DNA from 4 places in the Novosphingobium sp. ZW T3_23 genome. Region 1 is predicted to be linked to each of the others. Evidence: predicted binding sites of a transcription regulator. Region 1 holds the regulator's gene; each other region holds the start of a gene.

Evidence for each region. Region 1 encodes LexA, which represses DNA repair genes until DNA is damaged. Its sites were predicted from a motif close to GTTCCNCNCTTGTTCT; they were not measured.
Region 2: the regulator LexA is predicted to act here: its motif matches at 1,185-1,200, upstream of ACI3K3_RS20250 (putative DNA modification/repair radical SAM protein).
Region 3: the regulator LexA is predicted to act here: its motif matches at 1,260-1,275, upstream of ACI3K3_RS23445 (DUF5131 family protein).
Region 4: the regulator LexA is predicted to act here: its motif matches at 1,068-1,083, upstream of ACI3K3_RS02470 (PA0069 family radical SAM protein).

Annotation. Positions count from the first base shown of each region.
Region 1 is NZ_JBJDRF010000011.1:52,717-54,916, reverse strand. Features, by position in the region: gene ACI3K3_RS08655 (ComEC/Rec2 family competence protein) at 1-993, shown strand, start outside; gene lexA (transcriptional repressor LexA) at 1,049-1,726, opposite strand; gene ACI3K3_RS08645 (molybdopterin molybdotransferase MoeA) at 1,858-2,200, opposite strand, start outside.
Region 2 is NZ_JBJDRF010000051.1:22,538-24,737, reverse strand. Features, by position in the region: gene ACI3K3_RS20255 (acyl-CoA dehydrogenase family protein) at 29-1,147, shown strand; gene ACI3K3_RS20250 (putative DNA modification/repair radical SAM protein) at 1,287-2,200, shown strand, end outside.
Region 3 is NZ_JBJDRF010000076.1:14,941-17,140, forward strand. Features, by position in the region: gene ACI3K3_RS23440 (HAD family hydrolase) at 1-907, shown strand, start outside; gene ACI3K3_RS23445 (DUF5131 family protein) at 1,288-2,028, shown strand; gene tcmP (three-Cys-motif partner protein TcmP) at 2,028-2,200, shown strand, end outside.
Region 4 is NZ_JBJDRF010000002.1:254,903-257,102, forward strand. Features, by position in the region: gene ACI3K3_RS02470 (PA0069 family radical SAM protein) at 1-1,057, opposite strand, end outside; gene ACI3K3_RS02475 (TetR/AcrR family transcriptional regulator) at 1,190-1,777, shown strand; gene ACI3K3_RS02480 (TauD/TfdA dioxygenase family protein) at 1,930-2,200, shown strand, end outside.

The sequences.
Region 1 (2,200 bases):
GCCGCTGTGATGGTCCTGGTCGCATTGAGCGACTCCGCACCGATCAAGCACTGGCTGGCACCGCGAGATGAAGCGATTTTAACCAAGGCGCTCCGCAGTTTCGCGCTCATGCTTGTCATGGGTATCGCCATCGAAGCGGCGCTGATGCCTATCGGGATGTACCATTTCCATCGCGCGGGGTTTTACGGGGCTTTCGCGAACCTTCTTGCAATCCCTCTGACGACCCTGATCGTCATGCCCCTGGTCGCATTAGCGCTGGCATTAGACGTCGTGGGTCTTGGCGCGCCGGTCTGGTGGTTGGCGCACCATGCGGTGGATGCATTGTTGGAGATCGCGCGATGGGTCGCCGCGCAGCCGGGTGCCGTAAAGGTGATGCCGCGCATGGGCGAATGGCACTTCATGCTGTTCGTGGTCGGAGGGCTGTGGCTTTGCCTGGTTCAAAGCCTTGCACGTCTCTGGGGATTGGCTGCGATAGCTGCCGGATACCTTGGGCTGATGATGATCCAGGCGCCGGACGTCATGATTTCTGGAAACGGCCGTCACGTGGCATGGATCGATCCTGTCAGCGAGCGCCTTGTTACCTTACGCGACAGTTCGAGCGACTATGCCTTGGATAACATCATGGAGTCAGCCGGCGTCCTGGATGATCCGGAATTGATGCGCTCCAACCCTCAAGCCAAGTGCAACGAAGATTTCTGCAAAGTGGCGCTCAAGGACGGCTATTCCACTCGCCATCTTCTGATCGCCAGAGGGGATCTGCCCGTACCGGAAGATGCCTTGGCAAGGGCCTGCGCGCGATCGGATATCGTCATCGCGCACCGTCGCTTGCCAACCACATGCCGTCCCAAATGGCTAAAGGTCGATCGACGAATGCTGGACCGTACGGGAGGCGTCACGATTGATTTGAAAAACCGGAGGCTGACATCGGTAGCCGAGACGCAGGGCGACCATGGATGGTGGCGCAATGGCGTGCTCAAGCAAGTACAACACTAGCTGGCGTGACGACATTGGACAGGCAGGGGAGGGCGTTCCGTCCCCCTTTTGCCGATCAGTGATACCGGCGCAGCAACCCAGCGAGCTTGCCTTGAACTTCTACTTCGTCCGGGCCGTAGATCTGAGGCTCATAGGCCGCATTCGCTGGGTCGAGCCGAACCATTCCGTCTTCCCGCCGCAGGTACTTCAGCGTAGCTTCTTCTCCACGGATGAGCGCGACCACGATCTCGCCGTCCCGTGCAGTAGTGGTGCGCTTCACCAGCGCGAAATCTCCATCGAGAATTCCCGCTTCCACCATCGAATCCCCCGACACTTCGAGGGCGTAGTGATCGCCGGAACCTAGAAGTGCCGCGGGTACCGGTAGCGAAGACTGGCCTTCCAGCGCTTCGATAGGGACACCGGCTGCAATGCGGCCGTGTAGGGGGATTTCTATGACGTCGTTCGCCGGACGGCCAACAGCCGGTGCGCGCGAGGCGATTTCCTTGGCAGACGCCGGCTTTGGCGGCTTGCTCGTTGCATCTTCAGGCTGACGAAGCACTTCGAGTGCTCTGGCGCGGTTGGGGAGACGGCGGATGAAGCCGCGCTCTTCAAGCGCCGAGATCAGCCGGTGAACACCCGACTTGGACTTGAGGTCGAGGGCTTCCTTCATTTCCTCGAAACTGGGGGAAATGCCGCTTTCCTCAAGCCGGACCTGGATGAACCGGAGCAACTCGTGCTGCTTGCGCGTCAACATCTGCTTAGCCTCATGTGTTCTGCGGCACTTGGCCCAATCCCGTCCGACGAACAGCCCTGTCAGGCCAGCAGCCTTTCAAGTATCGCGTTCGTGAACATTGAGGGAACAATTATGCAACGAACAGGGTATCGTCAAGCAATACCGCCATTTTGGAGCAAGAACATCTGAACCGTGTCCCCCACTTCCGCGCGCGGGGCCTGTGCAGGGCGATCGATCAGAACGTTGCTGGCTGCGAGCGACGACAGTGCTCCGCTATCCTGGAGCGATAGCGCGTGCACCGTCTCCCCGTCCCAACAGCCCCTCACGAACTCTCGACGCGCGCTGCCGGGTTGGAGCGGCTGCGACAGGCGGGCCGTAATCGGCCTGGCAAGCGCGCCGGACGCGCCAGAGAGCGCGCGCAGCACCGGAAGCAGGAAGAGGTAGGCCGTTACGAGGCTGGAAACCGGATTTCCCGGCAAACCGATGACGATCTGC
Region 2 (2,200 bases), on a different contig from region 1:
ACACCCGTATGACAGACGGGAGAGCCACGTGAATTTCGACCTCAACGAAGACGAGGAAATGCTCAAGGCGCTGACCGAGCGCTTCGTCGCCAACACATACGATCACACGACACGGCGCATCTTCCAGGCCGAGCCCGGCGGCTTTTCAGGGAAGAACTGGGCCTTGCTGGGCGAACTGGGGCTGATCGCCGCGCCCTTTCCCGAGGAAGTGGGCGGCCTCAGCCTCGACGCCACCGGCATCGCCACGATATTCGAGGCACTCGGCCGCGGCATGGTGGTGGAGCCTCTGGCGGAAGCCTCGGTCCTGGCCGGCCGCCTGTTCGCGCTGACCGCGCCTGAAGCCTTGAGAGGCCCGTGGCTGGACGGGCTTCTATCCGGAGAGAAGCGCCTTGCCCTGGCCCATGCCGAAGGAGACGCGCGCGATAGCTCGCCATGGGTGGAAACCTCCGCGCGGGAGCAGGACGGGAGCTATCGAATCGATGGCGCCAAGCCCTATTGCATCTCGGGCGGCGGTGCGGACGGCTACATCGTTTCCGCCCGGCTCACCGGCGCACCGGACGATCCGCAAGGCATCGCGCTGTTTCTGGTCCCCGCCAACACCCCCGGCCTCGCGCGGCGCGAATGGCCGCTGGCGGACGGCTCCATCGCCGCTGCGCTGACGCTGGAAGGCGTGCTGGTTCCGGAAGACCACCGCCTCGACGGCGGCATTGCCGAGATCGACGAGGCACAGCAATTCGCCAATCTGGCACGCTGCGCCGAAGCGCTGGGCGTGATGGAGCGGATGTTCCAGGACACGCTCGACTATGTCCGCACGCGTGACCAGTTCGGCGCGGCACTGGGCTCTTTCCAGGCTATCCAGCATCGCATGGTCGCGCAATATGCCGCTATCGAGCAGAGCCGTGCCCTGCTGAACCTGGCGCTGGTATCGCACCAGGACAGCGGCTTCGCGGAAGCGGTCAGCGGCGCGCGTGCCTGGATCAGCGAAGCGTCGATCGCCCTGGCACACGAAATGGTACAATTTCACGGCGGGATGGGCGTGACGGACGAACTGGCCATCGGTGCCGGGCACAAGCGTCTTCTGGTGCTTTCACGCTGGCCGGAAAGTCCCCGCGCGGCGCTCGATCGCTATGCAGAACGCATGAACTGATCTCCCCTCGCGATCGACCGCAAACGATCGCAAAAATAGAACATGATAGGAACATTTCGATTGCATCGGTTTCGCTGATCGGCCATTTTACAGCTTCGACCCACGCTGACTTCGGCGCGGAACACAAGGCTTCGTACAAATGCCCGCGCTCGAAATCTCGGAAAAGCTCACCATCCTTGCAGACGCCGCCAAGTATGACGCCTCCTGCTCATCGTTCGGGGTCAAGAAACGGGATTCGCGGGATGGCAAGGGCATCGGCTCTACTTTGGGTGGCGGCGGCATCTGTCACGCTTACGCGCCCGACGGTCGCTGCATCAGCCTGCTCAAGATATTGCTGACCAACAGCTGCATTTTCGATTGTCATTACTGCATCAACCGCAAGTCTTCCAACGTGCGCCGCGCCCGCTTCACGGCGAAGGAGGTGGTGGAACTGACGCTGGATTTCTATCGTCGGAACTACATCGAGGGGCTGTTTCTCTCGTCCGGCATCATCCGCACGCCCGACTATACGATGGAACAGATCGTCGAAGTGGCGCGATCCTTGCGGGAGGATCACGATTTTCGCGGCTATATCCACCTGAAGACCATCCCCGATGCCGATGCGGCCCTGGTGGAGGCGGCGGGTCGCCACGCCGACCGCGTGTCGATCAATGTCGAACTGCCCACCGTCAGCGGACTTCAGCGACTGGCACCCGAAAAGTCGCAGGCCCGCATCGAAGGCGCGATGGGCACCATGCGCTCCGCGATCGAGGACGGCGCCGATGCCCGCAAGCGCTTTCGCTCCGCCCCTGCCTTCGCGCCCGCGGGGCAATCGACCCAGATGATCGTCGGAGCCGATGCCGCGACCGACCGCGACATCGTTTCGCGCGCGGCGTCGCTTTACGAAAAGTTCGATCTCAAGCGCGTCTACTATTCGGCCTTCAGCCCGATTCCCGACGCCAGCACCGTGCTGCCCTTGCGCCGTCCGCCACTGATGCGGGAACACCGGCTCTATCAGTCGGACTGGCTGATCCGGTTCTATCAATTCTCGCCGCAGGAGGTGGGGGCCGCTGC
Region 3 (2,200 bases), on a different contig from region 1:
AGCAGCAAAGACTGCAATTCTTCGTTTTGTTGAACGGGTGACCGACGTAAATGGAAGTGAGTTTGTCCCGGCCGAAGATCGGATCGCGACTTTCGATAACGATGGCACGCTGTGGTGCGAGCAGCCTCTTCAAACCCAATTCTTTTTTGGGCGGGATCAGCTTCAAAAGATGGCGGCCGAAGATCCAGGCCTGAAAGAGCGCCAGCCATACAAGGCGTTCCTCGAGCACGATATTGGGAGAATCAAGCAGGTTGGAAAGCAGGGCTTTTTTGAAGTCGCTTCGGCCACGCACGCGGGCATGACTGAAGACGATTTTCACGTCCACGCACGCGATTGGCTGGTTCACGCAAGAAATCCCACAAACGGGCAGCGTTTCGTCGATCTGGTGTATCGCCCGCAGCTCGAGCTCATGGAATATCTAAGGCAGAATGGCTTTCGCGTTTTCATCGTGTCAGGTGGGGGGATCGACCTCATTCGTGCATTCTCTGAAGAGGTCTACGGGATCGCTCGCTCGCAGGTTGTTGGGTCAAGCGTCAGGACCCGAATGGAAGTCTCCGACGGGAAAATAGGCTTGCTGAAACTTGCGGAATTGCAAAGCTTCGATGACCGGGAAGCTAAGGTGCAGAATATCGCTCTTCATATTGGTCGCCGGCCGATCTTCGCATTTGGGAACTCCGACGGCGATCTCGCGATGCTCAGATACACGTCATCGGGAAGCGGACTGCGACTGGCTCTTCTGCTTCACCATGATGATGGACAGCGGGAGTTTGCTTACGATCGGGACTTTGCCGTAAGCCCTTTAGCAGAGGCTCTCGATCGCGCGGAAGAATTTGGCATCACGGTGGTCAGTCTCAAAAATGACTGGAGCGAAGTTTATGCTGAACAACGTTCATTCGGGCGAAAATGAAATCGAGTGTCCTATGACCGGTATGCTGCGGTGAGCTGCCATTCCGCCCTAGGTAATGAACGTCGCCTAGTCCCAAGCCCTTCCTATCACGGCCGGCCCCTGTCGGTCGTTTAGCCGCCAAATTTGGTTGCCCGGGTGCGGACGGTCCTCTGCGCATGGCTCGCGCGTTGCAAGTGCAATTTCATATTTTAGCGAATTGGTCCGGTGCAGTCTTCTGTCCAGCCTTTTGATGCAGTGCCGTATTTGGCCCCGCAGGTAGCACATCATGGCTGGTCCCAGTTTACTCCCACGGGTTCACCCATTTCAGCGACACCGCCTATCAGCATTGCAACGCAAGCAAAAATGTGGCATTGTTCCATATATGTTCCTGTGGGGTAAGAATGTCAGACGGCAGCGCTATTGAATGGACCGATGCGACGTGGAACCCGGTAACCGGTTGCACGAAGATCACCGCAGGCTGCGATAACTGCTACGCCGAACGTTTCTCCGAACGCTGGCGCAACGTTGCCGGACATCCATTTGAACGCGGCTTCGATCTAGTTCTGCGACCTGAGCGCCTTGAACAGCCAATAGCGTGGAAGCGGCCACGAATGATCTTCGTCAACTCGATGAGTGACCTCTTCCACAAGAAGGTTCCGGGCGAATTCATCGACCGTGTGTTCGAGACCATGGAAAAGGCGGACTGGCACGTGTTCCAGGTGCTAACCAAGCGCAGTTCGCGCATGCGCGACTACCTCACACGGCGATACCGCGACGCGACACCGCCGGCGCATATCTGGCTGGGAGTTTCAGTCGAGAACGGCGCTTCAGGCGCGCGGATCGAGCATTTGCGCCAATCGCCTGCAGGCGTTCGGTTTCTATCCGTCGAACCGCTCATCGGTGCTGTCGGCGAGGTCGACCTTCTCGGAATCCACTGGGTCATTGCGGGCGGCGAGAGCGGGCCCGGAGCGCGACCGATGGCGATTGAATGGGCGCGAGAGATCCGCGATCAGTGCACTGCCCAGGGCATCGCCTTTTTCTTCAAGCAGTGGGGCGGGATCCGGCCGAAGTCAGGCGGGCGGGAACTCGACGGGCGAGAGTGGAACGACCTTCCCGTCGCAGTGGCTTCGCGAGCCGCCTGATGCGTCCCGATCTGTCGAACTACGCTGGCCGGGAACAGGCCTATGTGAAACATCACTTTCTGGCCGACTATGTCGAACGGCTGGTGTTCAAGGTCGCCAGTGCTTACCCGGATGTCGTCTACATCGACGGCTTTAGCGGTCCCTGGAAAGACCAGGGTCAGAATTTCGAAGA
Region 4 (2,200 bases), on a different contig from region 1:
GCTGGCCGTCCAGCGAAGGACGGCGAAAACCCGAACAATCCAGCGAAATCTCCGGCCGGGAAAATCCCATGCGCTGCATGGCGACCTTGAACCGCCGACGAAACAGGTCCGCCCAGACACCGCTGGGTCGCATGCGGGTGAAGAATTCGGGGTCGTTGTCGCGCCCACCGCGCATCGACTGGATCGTTGCCATGACCTTGCTCGCGCGATCGGGAAAGTGCGCCTCCAGCCACTCGCGGAATAGCGGCGCCACTTCGTGGGGCAGGCGTATCATGATCCAGGTTGCGCGATCGATGCCCTGTTCGCGCGCGGCAAGGAGGATGTCCTCCAGGAACTGATCCGTTATCGAAGGGATTACCGGCGCTATCGAGACATGGGCCGGCACGCCTGCTTCCGCCAGCTTGCCAAGCGCCGCTATCCGCTTTGCAGGCGCGGCTGCGCGCGGTTCCAGCAGGCGGGAGAGCTTCGCGTCCATGCTAGTGACCGATATGGCGACCGCCACCAGGTTCCGCCGCGCCAATTGAGAGATCAGGTCGAGGTCATGAAGAACCCGGTCCGATTTGGTTGTGATAGTGACCGGATGCCGCGCCTCAAGGCACACTTCGAGCAGGTTGCGCGTGATACGATAGCGTCCTTCGATGGGCTGATAGGGGTCGGTATTGGTGCCCATGGCTATGGGAGCGGGACGGTAGCTCGGCTTGGCCAGGGTTTCGCGCAGCATCTTCGCCGCGTCCGGTTTTGCGAACAGCTTGGTCTCGAAATCGAGGCCCGGCGACAGATCGTGGTAGGCATGGGTCGGGCGGGCAAAGCAATAGATGCAGCCGTGCTCGCAGCCCCGATAGGCATTGATCGAGCGGTCGAAGGGAATGTCGGGAGACTTGTTGAACGACAGGATCGAGCGGGGGTGCTCTTCGGTGACGGTGGTGGCGGGGTGTCGGGCCGGACCGTCGATGTCCTCCATTGCGTCCAGCCAGTCGCCGTCCGCCTCCCGTTGGGGAAGATTGAAGCGCTTGCTGGCCTGGCCGCTGACGGCCCCTCTTCCCTTGTGAACTTGCATCGGACAAATATGAACAAAAAGGGAACATAACGCAAGCCGAACCGTCCGGTTGATCTGGCCGTTGGCAGAGCCTAGTCAGGCGCGGACATCGAACCGGACCGTGCCGAGCGGCTGGCGGGCACAGGAGATTGCATGGCAGGCGCAGCGCGCAGGATTGGGGCAGAAACATCCGCGACGCGGGCGCGCATCGTCGAGGCGACGGTGGAACTGATCAGGGACGAGGGCTATGCCGCCGCCAGCACCCGGCGCGTGGCGGCCAGGGCGGGGCTGAAGCCATCGCTGGTCCACTACTACTTTCCCACGACGGACGACCTGCTTCTGGAAGTGTGCCGCCAGGGCGCAGCCGACAGCGACCGGATGATCGATTCCGCGCTGGCTTCCGACGATCCCGTGCGGGCGCTCTGGCGCTTTTTCGTCGATACCAGCCGGACAGCGATGTCGCTTGAATTCATGGCGCTGGCCAACCATCGTCCCGCCGTTCGGGAGGCCATGGCGGAGCACAGCTTTGCGATGCGTGCGCGGCAGGTCGAGCTTCTGAAGCACCTCCTCGGCGATCGGTTGAAAGCGCTGGAGGGGTTCGATCCGGCGGGTCTCTCGGTTATCCTTGCCGGGATCGGTCGCTGCATCGTGATGGAACAGTCGCTCGGCGTCGAAGATGGGCACGAGCAGGCCCGCGCCATCGTCGAGTCCTGGCTGGACAGACTGCTGCCCCCTGGTTGAGCAGATCCCTGAGAAGCGCCCTAAGCTGTACCGGCCGGCCGCGCGATAGATCGCGGCTGCATTGCACATTTGTTTGAACTGGTGTTCAGGCGGCGTATTGTTCTCCCATGAGTCGCTATGGCGGCAGACCATGATACGGGAGAATACGAGAGATGTCGGTGGCAACCCAGACCAAGCTCCGGGCCGAGGAGATCAAGCCCAAGATCGGCAGTCGCGTGCTCAACACCCGCGAAGAACTGCTTTCGGGCGCTGTCGCCACGGAAATCCGCGAGCTTCTTGAGGCGCGGGGCGTTCTGGTTTTCCCGCAGGTGAACTTCACGGACGAGGAACAGGTCGCCTTCACCAAGACCCTCGGCACTTTCGCGCCGGAGCGGAAGGGCGGAGAGGAAGTGATTTCCAAGATCACCCTCGATGCCAAGGAAA